3 regions of the Agromyces sp. NSFZ genome follow, and region 2 is predicted to be linked to each of the others. Evidence: predicted binding sites of a transcription regulator. Region 2 holds the regulator's gene; each other region holds the start of a gene.

Evidence for each region. The regulator HspR, encoded in region 2, represses chaperone genes until heat shock. The targets are predictions, from matches to a motif close to AAGTTGAGTCNNNNNGACTCAACTT.
Region 1: the regulator HspR is predicted to act here: its motif matches at 5,772-5,796, upstream of ACVFI9_RS17445 (Hsp20/alpha crystallin family protein).
Region 3: the regulator HspR is predicted to act here: its motif matches at 5,636-5,660, upstream of ACVFI9_RS04450 (ATP-dependent Clp protease ATP-binding subunit).

The regions. Positions count from the first base shown of each region.
Region 1 covers NZ_CM149585.1:3,672,564-3,680,180, forward strand. The annotation lists gene ACVFI9_RS17425 (ABC transporter permease) at 1-930, opposite strand, end outside; gene ACVFI9_RS17430 (ABC transporter ATP-binding protein) at 927-1,691, opposite strand; gene ACVFI9_RS17435 (MFS transporter) at 1,859-3,328, opposite strand; gene ACVFI9_RS17440 (DUF885 family protein) at 3,517-5,196, opposite strand; gene ACVFI9_RS17445 (Hsp20/alpha crystallin family protein) at 5,282-5,725, opposite strand; gene ACVFI9_RS17450 (NAD(P)-binding oxidoreductase) at 5,895-6,554, shown strand; gene ACVFI9_RS17455 (MFS transporter) at 6,645-7,617, shown strand, end outside.
Region 2 covers NZ_CM149585.1:4,021,042-4,028,658, forward strand. The annotation lists gene ACVFI9_RS19140 (hypothetical protein) at 1-222, shown strand, start outside; gene ACVFI9_RS19145 (alpha/beta hydrolase) at 271-1,326, opposite strand; gene ACVFI9_RS19150 (GMC oxidoreductase) at 1,323-3,728, opposite strand; gene ACVFI9_RS19155 (heat shock protein transcriptional repressor HspR) at 3,842-4,258, opposite strand; gene ACVFI9_RS19160 (DnaJ C-terminal domain-containing protein) at 4,366-5,355, opposite strand; gene ACVFI9_RS19165 (nucleotide exchange factor GrpE) at 5,466-6,116, opposite strand; gene dnaK (molecular chaperone DnaK) at 6,119-7,617, opposite strand, start outside.
Region 3 covers NZ_CM149585.1:915,100-922,716, forward strand. The annotation lists gene ACVFI9_RS04425 (amino acid ABC transporter permease) at 1-378, opposite strand, end outside; gene ACVFI9_RS04430 (transporter substrate-binding domain-containing protein) at 399-1,319, opposite strand; gene ACVFI9_RS04435 (alpha/beta fold hydrolase) at 1,536-2,870, shown strand; gene ACVFI9_RS04440 (SGNH/GDSL hydrolase family protein) at 3,134-3,880, shown strand; gene ACVFI9_RS04445 (HNH endonuclease signature motif containing protein) at 3,997-5,427, opposite strand; gene ACVFI9_RS04450 (ATP-dependent Clp protease ATP-binding subunit) at 5,676-7,617, shown strand, end outside.

The sequences.
Region 1 (7,617 bases), 350 kb from region 2:
GAGCAGCGCGATGACCGCGAATGCGTTCAGCACGAGCACGATGCCGTCGATGACGCTCTTGAAGGCGCCGAGGCGCTCGGCGACGGTGGTCGCGTCGTATCCGGCGTCGGTGAGCCGATCCTGCAGGGCGGCCGCCTCCTCGTCGGTCGCGGCGCCGTCGAACCAGACGGTCGCCTGGCTGAAGACGTCGCGCTGACTCGCGTCGAGGCCCGTCGACTGGGCTTCGAAGAGCGCGTCGTTCAGGGCGTCGTTCGGCACCGCCGAGCTCGTCGTGCCGAGGCTCGCCTGGGTGATCCCGACGACCGTGGCCTCGAGCTCGTGCCTGGCGCGCGCCGCGTCCGTCACGGCGAGCGTGACGGTCTCGCCGAGAGCGGCCTCCGCATCGTCGAAACCGAGCACGTCGAGGTAGGAATCGGGGATGACGACCTGGTACCCGGATGCCGCGGCATCCGGTTGCTCACCGGCGACCAGCGGGAGCCGCATGCCGTTCACGAACCCGCCGACGCCGATCTCGTACTCGGTGCCGCCGTCACGGGCGACGGAGTCGACGTCGACGCTCTTCACGGGTTCGACGCGCAGGACGCCGTCGATCGCCGCGAGTTCGTCGAGCTCCACGGAGCCGATCGGCGCGACGACGCTCGTCGTTCCCGGCGGACCGTTCTCGGGGCGCACGATCGCGTCGGGGTCGTATTCACGTGGGCCGTCCGAGGCATCCGTCGCATTCTCGGCGACCTTCGTGACGGTCATCGAGTCGTCGGTGCCGATCGCGGCGACCGTATCGTCGATGTACCGGTTGATGCCCGTGCCGAGGCCGTTGGTGATGGTCAGGGTGAAGGCGCCGACGAAGATCGCGAGGATCGTCAGGATCGTGCGGGTCTTCGAGCGGAAGGTGTTGCCGATCGCCGAGGCGACGAGGTCGATGGGGTTCACGCGGCCCTCCCCTCCGCGTCGGCGCGTACGGCGTCGTCGACGCGCTCGCTGGGCTCGACGCTCTCGACGCTCTCGCCGTGCTCGACGTCGAGGATGCGCCCGTCGCGGATGTGCACGCGCCGATCGCACCGGGCGGCGAGCTCCTCGTCGTGGGTGACGACGATGAGCGTGATGCCGTGCTCGCGATTGAGGTCGAAGAGGATGTCCTCGACCACGCCTCCCGTGGCCGTGTCGAGGTTGCCGGTGGGCTCATCGGCGAAGATCACCCGGGGGTTGTTCACGAGCGCGCGGGCGATGACGGTGCGCTGCTTCTGTCCGCCCGAGAGGTTCACGGCCCGGTTCTTGGCCTTGTCGGCGAGCTCGAGCTGCTCGAGCGCAGCGAGGGCGCGACGCTTCCGTTCGGCGCGGCCGACGCCGGCGATCTTCAACGGGAGCATGACGTTCTCGAGGACCGTCGCGTTCGGGGTGAGGAAGAACTGCTGGAAGACGAACCCGAAGGTCCGGTTGCGCGTGCGATTCAGCGCCGCGCCGCCGAGCGCACGGGTGTCGGTGCCGGCGAGTTCGACGGTACCGTCGGTCGGCCGATCGAGCAGCGCGAGCACGTGCATGAGCGTCGACTTGCCCGAGCCGCTCTTGCCGATGATCGCGACGCTCTCCCCCTCGTGGATGTCGAGGCTCACACCCGTCAACGCGTCGAATCGGTTGGCTCCGCGACCGTACGACTTGCGTACGTCGCGTGCCGAGAGGATCGGGGTGGTCATCGCGTGCTGCTCCCTGTCGTGACGAGGTCTGCATCCAGCCTCGTCGGGAGCGGCGCCCGGCACATCCATCCAACGGATGCACCTCGGCTACTGCCGGGGCGGTACGCCGGGGGACGGCACGCGGCGCGGGTGGGGCGTCGACGGCCCCACCCGCGTGCTGCTTCCGTTCAGCGGCTCCGCTCGGCGGCGGCCTCCTCGCGGCCTGCGGCGTCCGCGTCGGCCGACGTGACCGGCGGGCGGTGCAGGAGGACGCTCGCGATGAGTGCGCCGACGACGGCGAGCGCGGCGGCTCCGAAGAACGCGGCGGAGTAACCGGATGTCGTGGCGGCGGCATCCGCCCCGCCTTGCGTGACGGCGCCCTGCGTGACGACGGCGGCGACCGCGGTCATCGCGGCGAGGCCCACCGCCGAGCCGATCTGGTAGCTCGTGTTCACGAGTCCGGATGCCACGCCGGTCTCCTCGGGGCGGGCTGCTCCGATCGCCGTGCCGAGCGACGGCACGAACGCGAGCGCCATGCCGAGCGCCGCCACGAGCGACGCGGGGAGGACGTCGACGACGTAGCTGCCGTCGGGCCGTGCGAAGCCGAGCCACGCGAGGCCTGCCGCGAGGAGGACGAAGCCGGACACGATGAGCGGCTTCGCCCCGAACCGGGCGAGCAGGCGAGGTGCGAGGAGCGTCATGCCGACGACGATGAGCACCGTCATCGGCAGGAGCGCCGCGCCCGACGCGAACGCGCCTGCGCCGAGGACGTGCTGCAGGTAGAGGTTCAGGAAGAACCACATCGGAACCCACGCGGCGCCGAGGAGGAGCTGCGCGAGGTTCGCCGCACCGAGCTGCGGTGTGCGGAAGATCCCGAGTCGCAGCAGCGGCTGGCGGCTCCGCGCCTGGATCGCGAAGAACCCGACGAGGAGCGCGGCGCCCGCGGAGAGCGCGACGAGCGTCTCGACCGACGCCCAGCCGGCCTCCGGCGCACGCACGACGCCGTAGACGACGGCGGCGAGGCCGAGCGTCGCCAAGACGGCGCCGCCGAGGTCGATGCGGCCTCGGCCGGATCGGACCCGCGGGAGGGCGAGCGGGGTGAGCGCGATGACGACGAGGGCGATCGGCACCGTCACGTAGAACACCCACGGCCAGCTCGCGTACTCGGTGAGCACGCCGCCGAGGAACACACCCGCGGTGCCGCCGATGGGGGCGGCCGCGCCGTAGACGGCGAACGCCTTGGGAAGGTCGGGGGTTCCGCCGAACAGCGTCATCAGGAGGGTGAGCGCTGCCGGGGCGATGAGCGCCGCGCCGGCGCCCTGCACGGCACGTCCGGCGATCTCCACGGCGGCGGTGCCGGCGGCGCCTGCGAGGACGGAGCCGAGCAGCAGCGTCACCCAGCCCGCGACGAACACGCGCCTGGCGCCGAACACGTCGGAGAGGCGACCGCCCAGGAGGAGCAGCCCGCCGAACGCGACGACGTAGGCGTTGAAGACCCACGACAGCGATTCGGGCGTGAAGCCCAGGGCGGCCTGGATGTCGGGCAGCGCCACGCCGATGATCGAGGTGTCCATGATGACGACGAACTGCGCGGCGGCGATCAGGGCGAGACCCAGCCAGCGGCGGGGCGCGGGCGGGCTCACGGATGGTGCTGGCATCAGAGGTGCTCCTTGTCTCGAGTGCGATGACGTTGGAGTTCGACAACGCAGTACCCGGGAGGGGTATTGCAGGCCTCTGTGGCGACGGCAGGATTCGACGCATCGATGGCAGGAATCCGTCGAGCGGACGCCGAACACGCGTCCTCGTTCCCCGCTCGGCCCCACTCCGCCGCCGATGGGCGGAACGCTCAGCCCAGCGACGCCTCCGAGTACCACGCGCCCGCTGCGTCCAGCAGATCGACGTCGGCACGATCGCCGAGGAGCTCCCAGCGCTGCAGCGACATCGGCACGTTGCCGTTGCGCCACACGAAGTCGTGGAACTCGCGCACCGAGAACTCGGCGCCGTCGAGCTGCGCGGCGACCGCGGCATCGGCGAGCATGCGCTGCACCTCGAGCTTGCCCACGTGGTACGCCATCGCGAGGCCCGGCGTCGCGACGTAGTACGACGTCTCCTCGGTCGCCGTCGCGACATCCATGGGCACCATCCGCACGAAGAAGTCGACCGCGTCGTGCAGCGAGAACTCGCCGGTCGCCAGGTTCACGTCGACCACGACCCGGAGGGCTCGCAGCCGCACGAAGTTGTGGACGATCGTTCGAGAGTGCGGGGCGTCCTCGAAGAGCCCCGCGGTGAGCATGAGCTCCTCGTTGTAGTGCGCGATGCCCTCGTTCGCGACCGAGTCGATGAAGTGCCGGCGCGCCGGATTCGGATGGGCCCACGACAACGCCAACTGCTGGGCGTGGGCGCCCTCGTGGATGATGCCGAGCCGTGGGTCGCGGGCGCTCGCGGCATCGAAGTACGGCAGGTCGGGAGAAGGCTCGGGCACGTACGACGTCGCGTCGTGCGCGACCCGTCGGATGCTCGTGAGATCGTCGGTGACGCCGAGGAACGCGACGGGCTCGAGGTACGCGGGCGTCGCCGCGAAGCGGTAGCGACGCAGCGACGCCAGCTGGCTCAGCAGGCCGGCGGCGTCGGAGAACGCGCGGACCTGCGCTTCGGCGGCCTCCTCGGCGGCGACCAGGGCCGCCGAATCGGCGGCGAGCGGCGCCTCGGGGAGGTCACGATGACGTGTACGCGACACGGCTTCGCCGACCACGCTGCGGTAAACGTCCTGCATGGCAGCCCGCACCAGCTCCTCGGGCTCGGCCGTGACGAGGGCGACGTGCCGCAGGTACCAGACGAACGCGTCGCGTCCGACGACCACGTCGGGCGCGAGGCGGTCGGCGGATGCCTCGAGCCACGTACGGTACCGCTCGAGCGCGTCGCTCGCGGCGGGTCGGGCTGCGGCGAGCGCCGCGGCGGTCGCGGCATCCGTCAGCGGCGAGAGCTCCTCGACCGAGTGCGCGAGCCGTGCTCCGATGCCCGCGAGCTCGGCGGCCGCGACGCGCGCGAGTGTGGCGACTCCTTGCCGCTCGAGGTTCGCGATCGCCCGGTCGACGGCCCCCGGAACCGCCTCGAGCACGCGCACGAGGTCGGCCTGCCGCGTCGCCTCGAACGGCGGCGGCGCGAGCAGCAGGTCGAACCAGGGACCCAGGATCTGCGACGTGAGGAACACGGCGTCTCGTTCCCAGTTGCGGAGCACGTCGAGCTCCCAGTGCACGCGGGCGAGCGCCGCGCCGAGCAGCCGGTGATCGACCTGAACTTCGACCGGAAGCGCCGCGAGCGCCTCGGCATCGATGTCGCGCCACCGCTCGGCGAATCCGCCGAGGGCGCTCCGGAACTCCTCGATCGCCGCCGGATCGAAGCGAGGCACCCACCCGGCGGGCCGTTCGACGCGAGGGATGTCGTCTGACGTGCGGAACGAGGTCGCGTCGCGCCACTCCCAGAAGTCGGTGGCGAGCTGGGCGAGGTTCGCGGCGGGCGACGTCATACGGGCCACGCTAGCCCCGCCCACCGACGCGTCACGGACGGATGCCGCGGGGCTCGGCCCGCGGCATCCGTTCGTGCTCGGTTCGTCAGCTCGACGCCGACGCCCCGGTCGTCACTTCCTTCTCGGCGTGCGGCGCACTCTGCACCTGCACCTTGCGCGGCTTGGCCTTCTCGCTCACCGGGATGACGACGCTCAGCACGCCGTTGTCGTAATGCGCGCTGATCGCGGAGGTGTCGAGGCCGTCGCCCAGGGTGAGCTGGCGCAGGAACGAACCGCTCGGGCGCTCGTGCGCGAGCCACTGCACGTCGGACTCGGAGCGCAGGGTGCGCTCGGCGCGGATCGTGAGCAACTGCCCGTCGACGTCCACGTCGATCGAGCCAGGGTCGACGCCCGGCAGGTCGGCCGAGAGCACGTAGTGGTCGCCGTCACGGTGCAGGTCGATCGGCATCATGCGCGGCGCCTGTCGGGTGTCCATCAGTCCCTGCGCGAGGCGGTCGAGGTCGCGGAACGGGTCCCAGTACACAGCCATGGCTTCTCCTCCTTGTTCGCTGCCGCGTTCGCGGCGGTGTGTCCAAGAGTTGAGTCCATCCGACTCAAGTAGGTTCAGATTAGCACTCTCGGGCAGAGAGTGCCAAGACCTGTTCGAGAGATTCCGGACGTCACTTGCGCCGCTCGGCCGGGCCGCGTTGACTGGGGCGATGCGCGTCGTCATCGCCGGAGGCCACGGCCAGATCGCCCTCATCCTCGAACGCCTGCTCGCCGACGCCGGGCACGAGCCGATCGCGATCATCCGCAACCCCGAGCACCGCCCCGACGTCGACGCGACGGGCGCTGCGGCGGTCGTGCTCGACCTGGAGGAGGCATCCGTCGACGAGGTCGGCCAGGTGCTGAAGAACGCGGATGCCGCGGTGTTCGCGGCCGGGGCCGGCCCGGGCAGTTCGGCCGCGCGCAAGTTCACCGTCGACCGGGACGCCGCCATCCTGCTCGCCGACGCGGCCGAGGCGGCCGGAGTCCCCCGGCTCCTCGTGATCTCGGCCATGAGCGCCGACCGGTTCGATCCCGACTCGCAGGACGTGTTCCAGCTCTACCTGCGTGCGAAGAGCGAAGCGGATGCCTCGGTGCGATCGCGCGACCTCGACTGGACGATCGTGCGACCGGGCCGCCTCACGAACGAGTCCGGCACCGCATCGGTGCGGGTCGGCGCCGCGCTGCCCGCGGGCTCGATCCCCCGAGCGGATGTCGCGGCGACGATCGCCGCGCTCCTCGAGACCGGCGCGGCGTCCCGCACGCAGTTCGACCTCGTGTCGGGCGATGAGTCGATCGCCGAGGCGCTCGCCGGGCTGACCCGCGGCGTCTGAGGCGTGGTCGGCGGCCGCCGACCGGATCCCGCGGGAGGATGACCGGATCCCACGGCACGGATGCCCCGCGCCATACGTGAGAATCGGGGGATGACCACGCGCACACCCCGGCACACGAGCTCCCTGCACCCGGCGTGGATCGTCGCCGCAGTCGCGTTCCTGGCGCTCGTGGGGGCGGCCGGCTTCCGCGCCGCGCCGGGCGTGCTCATGCTGCCGCTCGAGGCGGAGTTCGGCTGGACGCGCACCGAGCTCTCGACCGCGGTGACGGTGAATCTGCTGCTCTACGGGCTGATGGCCCCGTTCGCGGCCGCGCTCATGGCGCGGTTCGGCATGCGGGCCGTCACGAGCCTCGCCCTCGTGCTCGTCGGGGCCGGCGCCGCGCTCAGCATCTTCGCCACGGCGCCGTGGGTGCTCGTGCTCACGTGGGGCGTGATGATCGGCCTCGGCAGCGGATCGATGGCGCTCGTCTTCGCGGCCACGGTCGCCGACCAGTGGTTCGTCAGGCGCCGCGGCCTGGTGGTCGGCGTGCTCACGGCGGGCAGCGCGACGGGGCAGCTCGCGTTCCTGCCGCTCATCGCCATCCTCGTCGAGCAGCAGGGGTGGCGGCAGGCGTCGCTCCTCGTCGCCATCGCCGCGTTCGCGGTCGTGCCGCTTGTGCTCGTCTTCCTCCGGAATCGGCCGGCCGACCTCGGCACGACGCCGTTCGGCGCCGCCGACGACTGGACGGCACCGGCTCGCCCTCGCGGCAACGCCGCCCGGCTTGCCCTCACGACCCTCGCGCGGGCCGCGCGCAAGCGAACCTTCTGGGCGCTCGTGGCCGGCTTCGCCATCTGCGGGGCGACGACGAACGGGCTCGTCGGCACCCACTTCATCCCGGGCGCACACGATCACGGGATGCCGGAGACCACCGCGGCCGGCCTGCTCGCACTCGTCGGCATCTTCGACATCGTCGGCACCGTGGCATCCGGCTGGCTCACCGATCGCGTGAACCCGCGCATCCTGCTCGCGATCTACTACGCGGGACGCGGGGTCGGACTCGCCGTGCTGCCGTTCCTGCTCGGTG
Region 2 (7,617 bases):
AGCTACGACAGCCTCGACACGGCCGCGCGATATGCGGCCGAGAACCTGTTGAAGCGTTCGTTCTACGCCGCCATCGTCGCCGCCCTCGAAGACGGCACGTCGGCGCATGCGGTCGCACAGGCGATCTGGGCGTCGCCGTGGGCCGAGAGCCGCTACGGCAACGGCTCGTGGTGGTCGACGTCGCCGGTGCCGATCATCGAGGCTCCCGAGTCGGCCTGGTGACCGCGCGGGTCTCGACATCCATCCCCGGCCTCGCCGCCGGGTCGCCCCTCACCGCCGCAGTTCGTCGACGATGATCGGGTGCGTGTCGCGCCAGGCGTTCGCACCGAAGATCACGTCGAGATGCCCGTAACCGGGGATGCGATGCAGGGCGTGCCGACCCGGGGAGAACCGCTCGAAGTGCTCGTAGCTGCGCTGCTGGCTCTCGGGCAGGAAGCACCGGTTGTCCTCGCCGGCGACGAACACGAAGCGCGCGTCCGTCTTCGGCGCGGCGGCGAGATCGGCGGCGACGCCCGGGGCGGTGCCCGCCGGCACGAGGTGCCCCGCCATCACGGACTCGCGCATCTGCATGAAGAACGTCATCGGCGCGCTCGCGAACTCGCCGGTGATCCAGTCGTGCGTGGGCGCATCGATGTTGCGGTGCGCCCACAGCGCCGGGTGGCCGCTCCCGTACGTGAAGCTCACCATGGCGCACACCGCGTTGTCGCACTCCGGATGCGTCGCCGTCACGCCCGCCCGCAGCATCCGCGAGAACGGGCCCTCGGACTTGTAGCCCCACCTCGGCGACAGCGAGGGCGTGATGCGCCGGATGGCGGGCGCGAGCCCGAGGATCTTGACCCTCGAGCCGAACGGCAGCACGGGATGCAGCGACACCGCGTTCGTCACGATCGTGGTCACGTCGGGCAGCAGGCCCGAGACCGCCGACATCGTGAACGACGTGGATCCCTGGCAGTGCACGAACGCCTTCACCGAATCGGCGCCCGTGCGCTCGCGCACGAGCCGGACGGCCGCCGGGTAGTCGTACACCGCGGCATCGTCGAGGGTCCAGGCGACCGCCTCGAGGTCGATCGAGGCGCGCCAGTTCAGCATCCAGACATCGAAGCCGTCATCGAGGAGCGCGTCCACGAGCGTGCGCGGCAGCGGTGGCCGGAAGATCTCGGCGCGCACGCCGGCGCCGTGCACGAGCAGCACCGGTCCGCGTGTGGGCGTGATCGCCGGGTTCTCCACGTGCAGCATGGTGAGCCACCGGCCGTCGTCCGCTCGGAACGGGAGGTGCTCGGTGCGCTGCTCGGTGCGGGTGGTGCGCATCGCCGGCGCGGTGGTCACGGCGCCTCCTCGCGCGCGAGCCGGCCGTACGTGCTCCAGAGCCGACCGAGGAAGAGCTGTCCGAAGCGTGCGATCGCCGCGGCACCGCCCGGGCCCGCGGTCGTGAACGTGGTGAGCTGCTGCGCGAAGTCGAGCGGCTGGATCCGCAGGACTCCGGCACCGAGCACCGCCGGGTCGCCGACGGGGCGCAGCCCGGTATCGCGAGAGTCGGGCGGCGGAGGCACGTGGCCGTCGAGCACCTGCACGTACAGGGTCGTCGTGTCCTCCCACAGGTCGAAGCCCGGATCGTCGCGGATCTCCTTGTATCCGACGAAGGTCACGGGCGACCCGGCATCCGTCGTCAGCCACAGCCGGTACTTCATGAGCCGCTCGTCGGGGTGTCCCGCATCGACGAGGAGGTTGAACCAGCCGCGCTCCACGACCTGGCGTCCGCCGAGCGCATCGGATTCGAGGTATCCGGCGGCCGTTCCCTCGTGGGCGTCGTCCTCGACGAAGGCGTCGATGTCGGGCGCGGTGATCGTGAGCTCGAACATCATGCGTTCGTCGCGTACCCGGGCATCCTCGGAGGCCGAGCGCGGGTCGGCCTCGCCGAGCACGAAGAAGCCCTTCATCTGCTCGGTGAACGCGACCGCGGTGCCGATGCCACTGCCGCTCGTCGCCGGTGATGCCTCCATGCGGGTCCCCTTCGTCTCGTCCGTGCGCTTCGGTGCACGCCGCCGCGTGCGCGGCCAGGTCTCGATCATGCGATCAGCCGCCCGATCCGCGAACGCCGCGATCGTGAGCGACGGGTTGGGACCCACCGGCCCCGGCATCGCGGCACCGTCGACGACCGAGAGACCGGGATGCCCGAACACCTCCCCCCATTCGTCGACGACCCCCTCGAACTCGTTGCGGCCCATCGGCGCGCCACCGAGCGGATGCACCGTGATCACGCGCTTCGCGAGCCACAGCGGGTTGTCGACGTACCGGGCGTTGAGGCTCTTCGCGAACGCGGACATCGTGGCCCGCATCGCGGCGAAGTACTCGAGCGAGGTGGTCGTCGTCCAGTCGATCGCGAGCCTGCCGCGGTCGAGGTACATCCGGCCGTCGGGCACGTCGCGGCCCATCCCCAGCACGGGCAGCGAGCTCGTGGACAGGGCGCTGCGCCCAACCACCCGGGCGAGGTCGGCCGAGATGTTCGACTCGCCTCTCAAGCTCAGTCGTCGCGCGATCATCGTGAGCGCGACCCTCGTCGACCGGGAGACGACCGAGCGCAGCTGCGCGGTCTCGAGCAGCCAGTTGAGGAAGCCCGGGTAGCCGGCCTCCTGGACGTAGAAGCCGCGGCCCGTGCTGCCGTCGCCGTCGACGCGATCGCCCACGCGGATGGAGCTCGTGATCACCGGGCCGCGACTGCCGGTGATGCGTCGTGCCCGTGCCATCCGGTCGATCTCCTCCTTCGCGCCCATGAGGAATCCGATGAGATCGCCGTTGCCGCAGAACCGGGTCCCGAGCGCGGGCGAGAGACCGCGAAGCGACGCACGATTGCGCAGGAGCAGGTACGTCGAGCCGAAAGTGCCCGCCCCGAGCACGACGCGGGTCGCGCGGATGACGCCGTCGACCGGCTGGCCCTCCCCGGGCCGGTGCCTGCGGTACCTGACCTCCCACTCGCCGTCGACCGGTCGGATCCCCTTCACCTCGTGGAGGGTGTGCACCGTCGCATCGTGATGCGCCGCGGCCGACACGTAGGTGTGGTCGAGCGAGTTCTTCGCACCGTAGTTGCATCCGATGTCGCACTCGCCGCACTGCGAGCACGTGTAGCGCGTGCGCTCGTGGATGTTGCCGTACGGCTTCGGGGCCACGGGCAGGAACGGCCCGACGCGTCCATCCGCATCCGCGAAGGTCACCGCGAGCGGCGGCCGGAACACGTCATGCCCCGCGTCGCGCGCCGCCGACTCGAACGCCTCGGTCTTGGGAGTGTCGCGGTACGGGTACGGCGTCGCGTCGAGCATCGCCTCGACGCGGTCGTAGTGCGGATCGAGGTCCTCGCGTCCGATCGGCCAGTGCTCGTAGCCGCCACCCGGCAGCGGCGAATCGTGCACGAACCACTCGGGATCCTTGCGGAGCAGCACGTTCGCGTAGATCAGCGAGCCGCCGCCGAGACCCGACGACACCACGCCCTCGAGCCCGCGGAAGCTCCACGTCTCGAAGAGGCCGTAGAGGTCGTCGGACGGCGCCCAGAAATCCTCGCCGAACTCGATCGGCGTGCGGGCGAACGTTCCGGGCGGGTAGGCTCGCCCTCGCTCCAGGAGGGCGACCGACTTCCCCGCCTCCGCCAGGCGGTAGGCGGCCACGGACCCGCCGAAGCCGGATCCGACGACGACGGCGTCGACCCGCTCGGGTGCAGGAGTGGTCGGCGCAGCCATTGGGCTCCCGTCTGCGGGATGCAGAAAGCGGTGGTTTCCTCATGGTCGCACCGCCGCGGGCGGCACACAATCGCCGCAGGGCCCGTGTTGGTCGAGACCCCCCATGACTGGGGTCAGTCGCGTTCGAGCGGCCTCCACACCACGACGGCGTTCTCGCGGCGCACGCGCGTGCCGGCTCGCAGCGAGACGACCTCGCCCTCTGAGCCCGCGGCGAAGACGCGTCGGCCGGGCCGGTTGAGCATCTCGTCGGCGAGCGCGGCCTCGAGCTCGCGCACCCGGCTCCGCAGCATCGACACCTCGTCCTCGAGGCCGAGCACGCGGCGGATGCCCTCGAGGCTCACGCCCTCACTCGACAGCTGGGCGATCTCACGGAGCTGCACGACGTTGCGCATCGAGTAGCGTCGCGACCGGCCCGCCGTGCGCGTCGGGGAGACGAGGCCGAGGCGGTCGTATTGGCGCAGCGTCTGCGGGTGCATGCCCGCGAGCTCGGCGGCGACCGAGATGACGAACAGGGGGCTCGTCTCATCCATCGCTCCACTCCTTCCTCGCCACGGTTAACGATCCCGCCGATCTCCTCGGCGCCGGCGTCGACACTCGGCGAGTGATGTTGACCGTCGGCGGATTCGAACCGTCTCCGTCAGCCCTTCGCGCGGGTCAGCAGGTCGTCGCGGGGGTTCTCGTCGGGCAGTTCGGCGATGAACTCCTTGAGCTTCTCCTCGGCGTCCTTCGAGAGGTGCGACGGCACCGCGACCTGCACGACGGCGAGCAGGTCGCCCGTGCCCTTCGACGTCGCGACGCCGCGTCCCTTGACGCGCAGCACGCGGCCGCTCGGCGTGCCGGGTGCGACCTTCAGCTTCACGGGATCGCCGCCGAGGGTCGGCACCTGGATGGTCGCACCGAGCGTGGCCTCGGCGAACGTCACGGGCACGGTGACCCGCAGGTTCAGGCCGTCGCGCTCGAACACCGGGTGCTTGCGCACGTTGACGGTGAGGATGAGGTCGCCGGCCTCGCCGCCGTCGGGCGACGGATGCCCCTTGCCGCGGAGCTTGATCTTCTGCCCGTCGGCCACGCCCGCCGGGATGCGCACGGTGATGGGCCGGCCGTCGGCGGTCTGCAGCGTGACCTGTTCGCCCTTGGTGGCGGTGATGAAGTCGAGCGTCGTCGACGCCACGACATCGCGTCCGCGGGTGGGGCCGCCGAAGCCGCGGTAGCCGCCGGTCGGCTGGCCGAACCGGCCGCCGCCGAAGAGGCCGCCGAGCAGGTCGTCGTAGTCGGCGCCCTGCTGGTACGTGTACCTGGTGCGGCCGCCCTGGCCGCCGAACATGGTGCCGAAGACGTCCTCGAAGCCGCCCGCGCCGCCCGCGCCGCCGGGCGCCGTGAAACGGGCGCCGGAGCCCATGGCGCGGATCGCGTCGTACTCCTTGCGCTCCTCGGCGTCGGAGAGCACCGAGTGCGCCTCGCTGATCTCCTTGAACTTCGCCTCGGACGCGTCGTCGCCGGGGTTCTGGTCGGGGTGGTACTTGCGCGCGAGCTTGCGGTACGCCTTCTTGATGTCGGCGTCGCTCGCGTCCTTGGAGACGCCGAGCACCTGGTAGAAGTCCTTGTCGAACCAATCCTGGCTGGCCATCGGCACCTCCCTCTTCGGTTCAGTTCATGATCCCAGTGTTTCCGTTCCCGCCCGCCGTGCCCATTGCAGCGGACACCGCAGGCGGGAACGGGAACAATCGGCGGATGCCGCTACTGCGGCGTCTTGACGACGACCTTCGCCGCCCGCAGCAGCGTGCCGCCGAGGCGGTAGCCCGTCTCGACCACGTCGGCGACCGTGTCGGTCTCGACCTCGTCGGACGGCTGCTGGAAGATCGCCTCGTGCTGCTGCGGGTCGAACGGCTCGCCGGGCGCGCCGAACGGCTCGAGGCCGAGCTTCGCCGTGGCGGCCCGCAGCTTCGCGGCGATCGTCGCGAACGGCGCGTCGCCCTCGAGGTCGCCATGCTTCTCGGCCCGGTCGAGGTCGTCGAGCACGGGCAGCAGCACCGCGACGGCCGCGCCGACCGCGCGCTCGCGCTCCGCCTCGCGGTTCGCCTCGGTGCGCCGGCGGTAGTTCGCGTACTCGGCCGTGACCCGCTTGAGGTCGGCGAGGTGCTCGTCGCTCGGCTCCTGCACCTCGGCCTGGGCCGCGTTCAGGATGTCCTCGACCGTGAGCTCGTGCTCCTCCTCGGTCGCTGAGCCCGTCGAAGCGCCCTCCTCGGCCGTGGCTTTCCCTTCGACAGGCTCAGGGAACTCGACCGGCTCGGGGAACTCCGGCGGCTGACGAACCTCCCCGGTCTCCGGGTCGATGCGCCGCTTGTCGCGGATCACCGGCTCTTCAGGGTTCTGGTTCTCGTCGGACATGATTACTTCTTGTCTTCCTCGTCGTCGATGACCTCCGCGTCGACCACGTCCTCGTCGGAGGACTCGCCGCCGGCGGTGCCCGACGCGGTCGCGTCCTCGCCGGGGTTGGCGCTCGCGCCCGCGGTGGCCTCCTGGCCCTGCGCGTAGATCGCCTCACCGAGCTTGGTCTGCGACTGCGAGAGCTTCTCGAACGCGCTCTTCACCGCGTCGTCGTCGTCGCCCGCGAGCGCCGACTTCAGCGCGTCGACGTCGCCCTGCACCTCGGACTTGACGTCGGCGGGGAGCTTCTCCTCGTTGTCCTTGATGAGCTTGTCGATCGAGTAGGCGAGCTGCTCGGCGGAGTTGCGGGTCTCGGCGGACTCGCGGCGCTTCTTGTCCTCCGCGGCGTGCTCCTCGGCGTCGCGCACCATGCGCTCGACGTCCTCCTTGGGCAGGGCGGACCCGCCCGAGATCGTCATCGACTGCTCCTTGCCGGTGCCCTTGTCCTTGGCGGACACGTGCACGATGCCGTTGGCGTCGATGTCGAAGGTGACCTCGATCTGCGGGATGCCGCGAGGAGCCGGGGCGATGCCGGTGAGCTCGAACGTGCCGAGCGGCTTGTTGTCGCGCGTGAACTCGCGCTCGCCCTGGAAGACCTGGATCGCGACCGACGGCTGGTTGTCATCGGCGGTCGTGAAGGTCTCGCTCCGCTTGGTCGGAATGGCCGTGTTGCGCTCGATGAGCTTCGTCATGATGCCGCCCTTGGTCTCGATGCCGAGGCTCAGGGGGGTGACGTCGATGAGCAGTACGTCCTTGCGCTCGCCCTTGAGGACGCCGGCCTGCAGCGCCGCGCCGACGGCGACGACCTCGTCGGGGTTCACGCCCTTGTTGGGCTCCTGCCCGGTCTCCTTCTTCACGAGGTCGGAGACGGAGGGCATGCGGGTGGATCCGCCGACGAGCACGACGTGCGCGACATCCGACAGCTTGATGCCGGCCTCGCGGATGACGTCTTCGAAGGGCTTCTTCGTGCGGTCGAGCAGGTCGCTCGTCATGTTCTCGAACTGGGCGCGGGTGAGCGTCTCGTCGAGGTTGGCGGGGCCGTTCTCGGTGAGCGAGAGGTAGGGCAGCTGGATGCTCGTCGACATGCTCGACGACAGCTCCTTCTTCGCCTGCTCGGCGGCCTCCTTCAGGCGCTGGAGGGCGATCTTGTCCTTCGAGACGTCGACGCCCGTCGAGTCCTTGAAGCGCTTGATGAGGTGGTCGACGATGCGCTGGTCCCAGTCGTCGCCGCCGAGGCGGTTGTCACCCGCGGTGGCGCGCACCTGGATGGTGGAGAAGTCGTCGTCCTTGCCCACCTCGAGGAGGGAGACGTCGAACGTGCCGCCACCGAGGTCGAAGACGAGGATGAGCTCGTCCTCCTTGCCCTTGTCGAGGCCGTACGCGAGTGCGGCAGCGGTGGGCTCGTTGATGATGCGGAGCACGTTGAGGCCCGCGATCTCGCCGGCCTCCTTGGTGGCCTGGC
Region 3 (7,617 bases), 1.2 Mb from region 2:
GAGGTTGAACCAGAAGATGAGTTGGACGAGCGGAGGGATGCCCCTGAAGACGCCGACGAAGGTGATGGATGCCGCCTTCACCGGCCAGAAGTCGGAGAGCTGACCGGCTGCGAGCACCGTGCCGAGGATCGAGCCGAGGATCATGCACACGATCGTGAGCATGAGGCTCATGCCCAGCCCGAGCAGCACGCTCGGGTTGAACAGGTACTCGGCCACCACGTCCCACTCGAAGCGCTCGTTGCTCACGAGGAACCAGAGCACGCTCAGCGTGACGAGCAGGATCAGCGTCCCGCCGATGATGCGGGCGGGGCGGATGCGACGGCGCGCGGTCGCGACGTCGATGGCAGCGGTCGCCGGGGCGACTGGTGCGTTGGTCATCAGGGGCGCCTCCGTCATGTTCAGCCTTCGGTCATGGGGTTCAGCGACGGCTCATCGACCGTGACATCCGTGAGATCCCATTCCTTCATGATCCGCTCGTACTCGCCGTTCTCGAAGATGCCCTCGAACGCCGCGAGCATCGCCGGCGCGAGCTCGTTGCCCTTGGGCATGAACATCGCCAGCAGGTCGATGCCCGCACCCTGCTCCTCGGACTGCACGAGGTACTCGTACGTGTCGGGCTCGGCCGACTGCAGGTCCTTCGCTGCGGTCTGCGTCGTGCCCGCGTAGTCGGCGCGGTCGGAGTTCAGCGCCAGGAACGTCGCGTTGGTGTCCTCGAGGCCGATGAACTCGGGAGCGGGCAGCCCCTCTGCGGTGCACCACTCGGTGTATCGGGCGAGCTGGCTCTCGGTGACCGAGCCGGTGACGCCGGCGACGCGAGCGCCGCAGAGGGCTTCGGGGTCGCCGAGCTCGTCTTCGCGATCGCTGAGGTAGAGGTACGACGTGCGCGTGGTCATCCACACCACCGCGTCGAACTCGGCCTCGCGCTCCTTGGTGGTGCGAACGGGGCCGTTGAACGCGTCGTAGCGACCCGACAGCATGCCCGAGAGCATGGCGTCGAGGCCCGATGCCGTGCTGATCTCGAACGGAACGCCGAGCTGCTCGGCGAGGGCGGCCTGGATGTCGGGGTCGATGCCGGTGATCTCACCGTCCTCCTCGATCGTGCGGTACGGCGGGTGGGTGTCGCCCGCGATCGTGATCTTGCCCGCGTCCTTGATGGCGTCGGGCAGCAGGTCGTACGCCGGAGCCTCGGTGTTGACGCCGTTCTCGTCGACGGCCTCGGCGTCGGTGGTGGCGGCGTCGCCCGAAGGCGAGGAGCAGGCGGCGAGCAGCAGCGCGGCCACGCCGGCGACGGTCGCCATTCCGAACTTGCTGAGCTTCATGTCGTTCTCCACATCATTGTGAGCGCAAGGGGCACGGGGGGTCGTGCAACCAAGGAATATCATGCTGGATGATATTTTTGGCGGCAAGTGCGCACGGCGAATTTTGTACAAATGTTATCAACCGGGTTGATACTTTCGCGGAGCGGTGCCACAGTCGAATCGGCTCGCAACGGCCGCACGTCCACGGACACGCACCTTCGAACAAGGGAGTTCTCCATGCCCGGAAGCCACCGTCTCAGGAATGCGGCGATCGCCTCGGTCGCCGCCGCCGCACTCGTCGTCACGGCGACTCCCGCTGTCGCCGACGACGGCGTGGATCGCATCATCGAGGGCATCCTCGCCGACACCACTCCGTACCGATTCGTCGTTCCCGATGATTGGGACGGCACGGTCTTCGTCGACCTGGATTTCGCCGGCGGCCCCGTGAACGCCGCGAAGCAGGCGCTCATCGACGGCGGTGCCGCGTACGGCGGAACCACTCGCTCGGTCACCGGCTGGAACATCGGCGGCGCCATCGCCAACCAGATCGACGCGCTCGACGCGTTCACCGAGGCCGTCGGTGAACCCCGCCAGGCGATCGCGATGGGCAACTCGATGGGCGGCTTCGTCGCCGCGGCCACGGGTGAGCTGCATCCCGACCGCATCGACGGCGTCGTCGCCGCATGCGGCGGACTGTCGGGCACCGTGTCGCAGTGGAACCAGAAGCTCGACACCGTGTTCGTGCTCTCGGAGCTGCTCGACCCGGCGGGCACGCTGCCCGTCGTCGACATCCCGGTCGACGTGCCCGGTGCGCAGAACGCCTGGATCTCCTTCCTCAGCGCGGCCCAGCAGACGCCCGAGGGGCGTGCCCGCATCGCCCTGGCCTCCGCGATCGGACAGCTTCCGGCGTGGTCGCGCGCGATCGCCGACCCCGACCCGGCCGATGCTGCGACCTACCAGCAGGCCTGGTTCGGAGCGCTCGCCGGCGACCCGCTCCCGTACATCGGGCAGGCCATGAGCAGCCGCCGCACGATCGGCCTGGTCTTCGGCGGCCTGACGTCGTGGAACACGGGCATCGACTACGTCGAGCAGTTGCAGAAGGCGTCGCCGCAGGCGCGGCAGGTCGTCGCGGAACTCTACGAGCAGGCGGGGCTCTCGCTCGAAGCGGATCTCGCCACCGTCAACTCGGCGGAGCGGTTCGAGGCCGACCCCGAGGCGGTCGAGCGCTTCGCCGCGGCGTACCAGTTCACCGGCGAGATCTCCGTTCCGACGGTGACGCTCAACGCCGTCGGCGACCAGATCTCGACCGTCGCGCAGCAGAGCGCGTATGAGGAGCGCGTGACGAAGGCCGGGAACGCCTCGCTGCTTCGTCAGACGTACGTCGCCTCGGCTGGGCACTGCAACTTCTCGGCGGCCGAGACCGTCGCCGCGGCGAACCTGCTACTCGACCGTCTCGAGACGGGACACTGGGGCGACGGATGGAACGCTACCCAATTGAATCGTGCGGCCGAAGCGCTCGACCTCGGTGCGGCCCGGTTCTTCACGTTCCACCCCCACCGGTTCAACCGGTAGGCGGCCGGCGCACGGCGGAGGCTTCGGCGCACCTCCGCTGCCGCAGAGACCCCGGCGGTGCTGCGCGAGCGTAATTAATGCCTCCGCTCGCGTGGCGCCGCCGGCTTCACCCCACCGATCGCGAATCTGCGACCGTCGGATGTCGCGAAACCCGGTGCAACCCCTTCCGAGTCGGTGTCATCCCTCCTAGATTCGGAGGTTGCGGCCCGGCCCGGTGCTGGGCCGCATCGGGCGATGCATCCGATCGAGTGGTGGAGGTCTGCATGTCGACGAACATCGGCCGCACGAGGGGTCGATCGCGCGCGCTCGCCGCGATCGTGATCGCGGCCACGGCGTGTCTCGTGGTGACGGGCTGCGCGTCCGGGGGCTCGCCGTCGCCCGACGCGACATCGGCGACGCCGAATCCGGGCCCGACGGCCTCGGCGTCGGCGTCGGCGTCGGCGCGCCCGGCGTCGTGCGGTACCACCGCCGACGGGCTGACCTTCGCGGTCATCGGCGACTCGATCACCCACGCGGAGAGCCCCGATTTCGCCGCAGGAGAGATCGACCCGGTGTCCTGGGTGTCATTCGTGTGTGATGAAGGGTTCGCGTTCGCCGGCGGCTGGGCCGAGTGGGGCGCGACGACGGCGAAGATGGCCGAGTCGGTGGTGGCGCCCGTCGACGCTGAGACGCTCGTGCTGCTCGCGGGCACCAACGACCACGCCCTCGCCGTCCCGTTCGCCGAGACGACGGCGAACCTCGACCGGATCGTCCAGACGGTCGGGATCGTGGACGTCGTCGTGGTGTCGGTCCCGCCGATGGCCGCGTATCCGGCCGGGGCTCCCGAGCTCAACCAGCGGCTTGAGGAGCTTGCCCGTGCGCGCGGGTGGCGGTTCGTCGACGCGTCGGCCGGGCTTCGCGACGCCGACGGCAGCTACCAGGAGGGGATGACTTCCGACGGCATCCACCCGTCAGAGGAGGGCTCGCGAGTGCTCGGCGAGGCGATCGCCGAGGCGCTGAGAGACGGATGACGCCTTCGCCGTCGCGCTCCGACCGGTTCTCGAGGGCCGGAGAATCCACCCGTGCTCGTAAACCCGATTCCGGCGCTGGCGGCGCCATGTGCGCGGGTGAACGCCGCCGAACGGCGTCATGCCGCCCGGTCTTCACGCAGCTCGAAACGGGCTCGGCCGCCGAGCCGGGGAACCTGCGCCGGGTCGAAGTGCGGTGGTGGGATGAACCACACCTCGGTCGGGCCCGCGTGGATGCGCCATCCGTCGCGGTGGATCATGTGGTGGCAGAAGCTGCAGAGCATCACTCCGTTCGACAGGTCGGTCGGGCCGGTGTCGCGTTCCCACCAGTCGATGTGGTGGGCTTCGACGTATCCGATGTTCTGGCCGCATGAGGCGCAGCCACCGTCGCGTTCGCCGAGCGCGAGCCGCTGCGCCTTCGTGAACAGGCGGGCGGCTCGGCCCAGGTCGAGGGGGAGGCTGTCGCCCCCGAGAACGGCGGGGATGAGCTCGGCGTCGGCGGCCATGCGGCGGGCGGTGCCCGCTGAGACGGGCTGTTCGATACCGTCGATGCGGGCGTGCCCGAGGCCAGTGAGCAGGGTGTCGAGGTCGACGCGCACGACGACCGTGGTCTTCGCGAGGGGCGTGGCCGTCTGGGTGCAGCCGAGCGCGTGGCGGGCGAGCGCGGCGAGCGCGTCGGTCTGGATCTGCGGGATCGTGCGGTGGTCGTCGATGACCGGGCGTGGCTCGCCGTCGCCGGCCTGGCCTTCGCCCGGCTCGCGTCGGCGCAGCACGTCGCTGACGAGCGCTTCGATCGCTGCCTTCACCGGGGCGGCGTTTTCGGGGTCGAGTCGGGCATGCAGGTGCACCATGCCGCGGCCGTCTTCTCGCATGGTCAGTGAGCGCTCCATGCGGAGCTCGTCTTCGCGGGGTTCGACGCCGTCGGGATCCAGTCGCGCCTCGGCTTCCGGCACTCCACGCAGGAGGGTCTCGAGCGGCACCCGCCCGGCGAGGTCGACCAGCGCACGCTCGACGACCTCGACTCGAGCCGCATCCGCCCGGATCGATGCCCGGTCGAGCATCGCGGTGATCGCGGATGCCGCCTCGATGCTGATCGCGGCCGACTCGAGGGCGTCGGCGATGTGCCGATACCGTGAGGGGAGCCGCTCCCCGGTGAAGGTCTGCCGCTCCGCGGTGGCCGTGCCGACCGCGATCAGCCGACGTGCGTCGCCGTGCGACCCTCCGGTGGCCGCGGCGACGAGGCGGGTCGGGTTGTGGAAGCCCTGCGTCTTGGCGAACCCCGTGTCGCCGAACTCCGGCCCCGACCGCTTCGACACCTCGGCCGCCACCCTGGCCAGCACGGCGTCGACATCACGCCGCACCCTGGCGAGTGCATCGGTGACCTGCATGAGCCCGGCATCGCTCAACTGCTCGACCTCGACCTGCGCGCCCCCGCGAACTGCGCCCCACGCCGGCGACCCGCCCGCCCAGACGTCGCACAGCGCGGCGAGATCTCGCTGAAGCGCAGACAGCGCACCGAGCGGATGCCGAGGGGCCGGGGGCTGTTCCATGCTTCGATCCTGCACCCACCCACTGACATTCGATCGAGCAGAAAAGCATTACTGATCGGGCCATTTCCCTGTGGAGAACTCCGCCGGATAGTCGCCTGTGGAGGACGAGTCGCTAGGCAGCGCCCGTCGCCCGCGGCATCCGTCTCGCTCGACCGTGCGCGAGCTCCGTCCGAGCGTGCCCGGGAATACGCCCGCCCGCACCGCGTTGAACTTGAGCGTACCCAACTCAAGTTCCCAGGAGGACCTAGGTGCCCGACAACTTCAACGAGGCCGGCGCGAGCTCGTTCGACGAGTTCCTCGCCCGCTACCTCGCGGGTGAGCAGGCCAGGCAGGCGCGGTCGATCGACCTCAGCCGGTTCCTGACCTCGCGCACCCAGAGCATCCTGCAGCGTGCCGGACGCTTCGCGCTCGAGCGCGGGCAGACCGAGCTCGACGCGCTGCACATCCTGCGCGTCATCGTCGAGGACGAGTCCGTCGCGCAGGCGATCACGCGTGTGGGCGCGAGCCCCGAGCGCATCATCGAGGCGACCGAGGCACGGCTGCCCGCGGCATCCGCCACCCGCTTCGACGAGCTCAGCGAGCGCGTGAACGCCGCGACGATCACGCCGAGCGCGAGCCGGGCGCTGTTCCACGCGTACCAGGTCGCGCGCTCGAGCGGGTCGACGTACATCGACCCCGAGCACCTGTTCTTCGCCTTGGTTCTGGGTCAGGATGCCCCCGCCGGGCAGGTGCTCGCGCGCGCCGGCGTCACCGCGGACGCGCTCGCGGCCGGCCTGGGCGAGCACGTCGAGACGCAGGGCGCGGGCCCCGAGGCCGCCGGCATGGGCGAGCAGGCGGATGCCGCGGCATCCGCCACCCCGATGCTCGACAAGTTCGGCATGGACCTCACCCAGCGCGCCGCGAACGGCGAGCTCGACCCCGTGATCGGCCGCGCCGACGAGATCGAGCAGACCATCGAGATCCTCAGCCGCCGCACGAAGAACAACCCCGTGCTGATCGGCGAGGCCGGCGTCGGCAAGACCGCGATCGTCGAGGGCCTGGCCCGCGCGATCGTCGAGGAGAACGTGCCCGAGGCGCTGCTCGGCAAGCGCGTCGTCGCGCTCGACCTGCCCGGCATGCTCGCCGGCACCCGCTACCGCGGCGACTTCGAGGAGCGCCTCACCAAGACCATGGAGGAGATCGCCGACCACAAGGGCGGGCTCATCGTGTTCATCGACGAGGTGCACACCGTCGTCGGCGCCGGCGGTGCCGGTGAGGGCGGCATGGACGCGGGCAACATCCTGAAGCCCCGCCTCGCACGCGGCGAGCTGCACCTGGTGGGCGCGACCACGCTCAAGGAGTACCGCACCATCGAGAAGGACCCCGCGCTCGAGCGCCGATTCCAGCCCGTCAAGGTGGGCGAGCCGTCGATCGAGGACTCCGTGCTCATCCTGCAGGGCCTGCGCCCCGCGTACGAGGAGCACCACGGCGTCACCTACACCGACGAGGCCCTCCGCGCCGCCGTCGAGCTCAGCGCCCGGTACCTCACCGACCGGGTGCTGCCCGACAAGGCCATCGACCTCATCGACCAGGCCGGCGCGCGCCTGCGCCTCAAGCTGGGCGTGAAGGTGGATGTCTCGGAGTTGATCGAGCGGCTCGCGACGCTCGAGGCCGACAAGAACGCGGCCGTCCGTGCCGAGCACTACGAGGAGGCGTCGCGCATCCGCGACGAGATCGAGAAGGTGCAGGAGCGGCTGGACGAGGCGACGGAGAAGGCGGCCGCGCAGGGTCGCGTCGCGACCTCGGGTTCGACGGATGCCGCAGCCGACGCCGCTTCGACGACCGTCGACGAGGCGCAGATCGCCGCCGTGATCTCGCGGGCCACCGGCATCCCGGTCAATCGGGTTACCGAGGGCGAGCGCGAGCGCCTGGCTAACCTGGAAGGCGAGTTGCACGCTCGAGTCATCGGGCAGGACGACGCCGTCACCGCCGTCGCGCGCTCGGTGCGCCGCAATCGCACCGGCATGGGCGACGCGAAGCGTCCCGTCGGCTCGTTCCTGTTCCTCGGACCGACCGGCGTCGGCAAGACCGAGCTGGCCCGTGCGCTGGCGTCGAGCCTGTTCGACGACGAGGGCGCGATCATCCGCTTCGACATGAGCGAATTCGGCGAGCGGCACACCGTGTCGCGGCTCGTCGGAGCCCCTCCCGGCT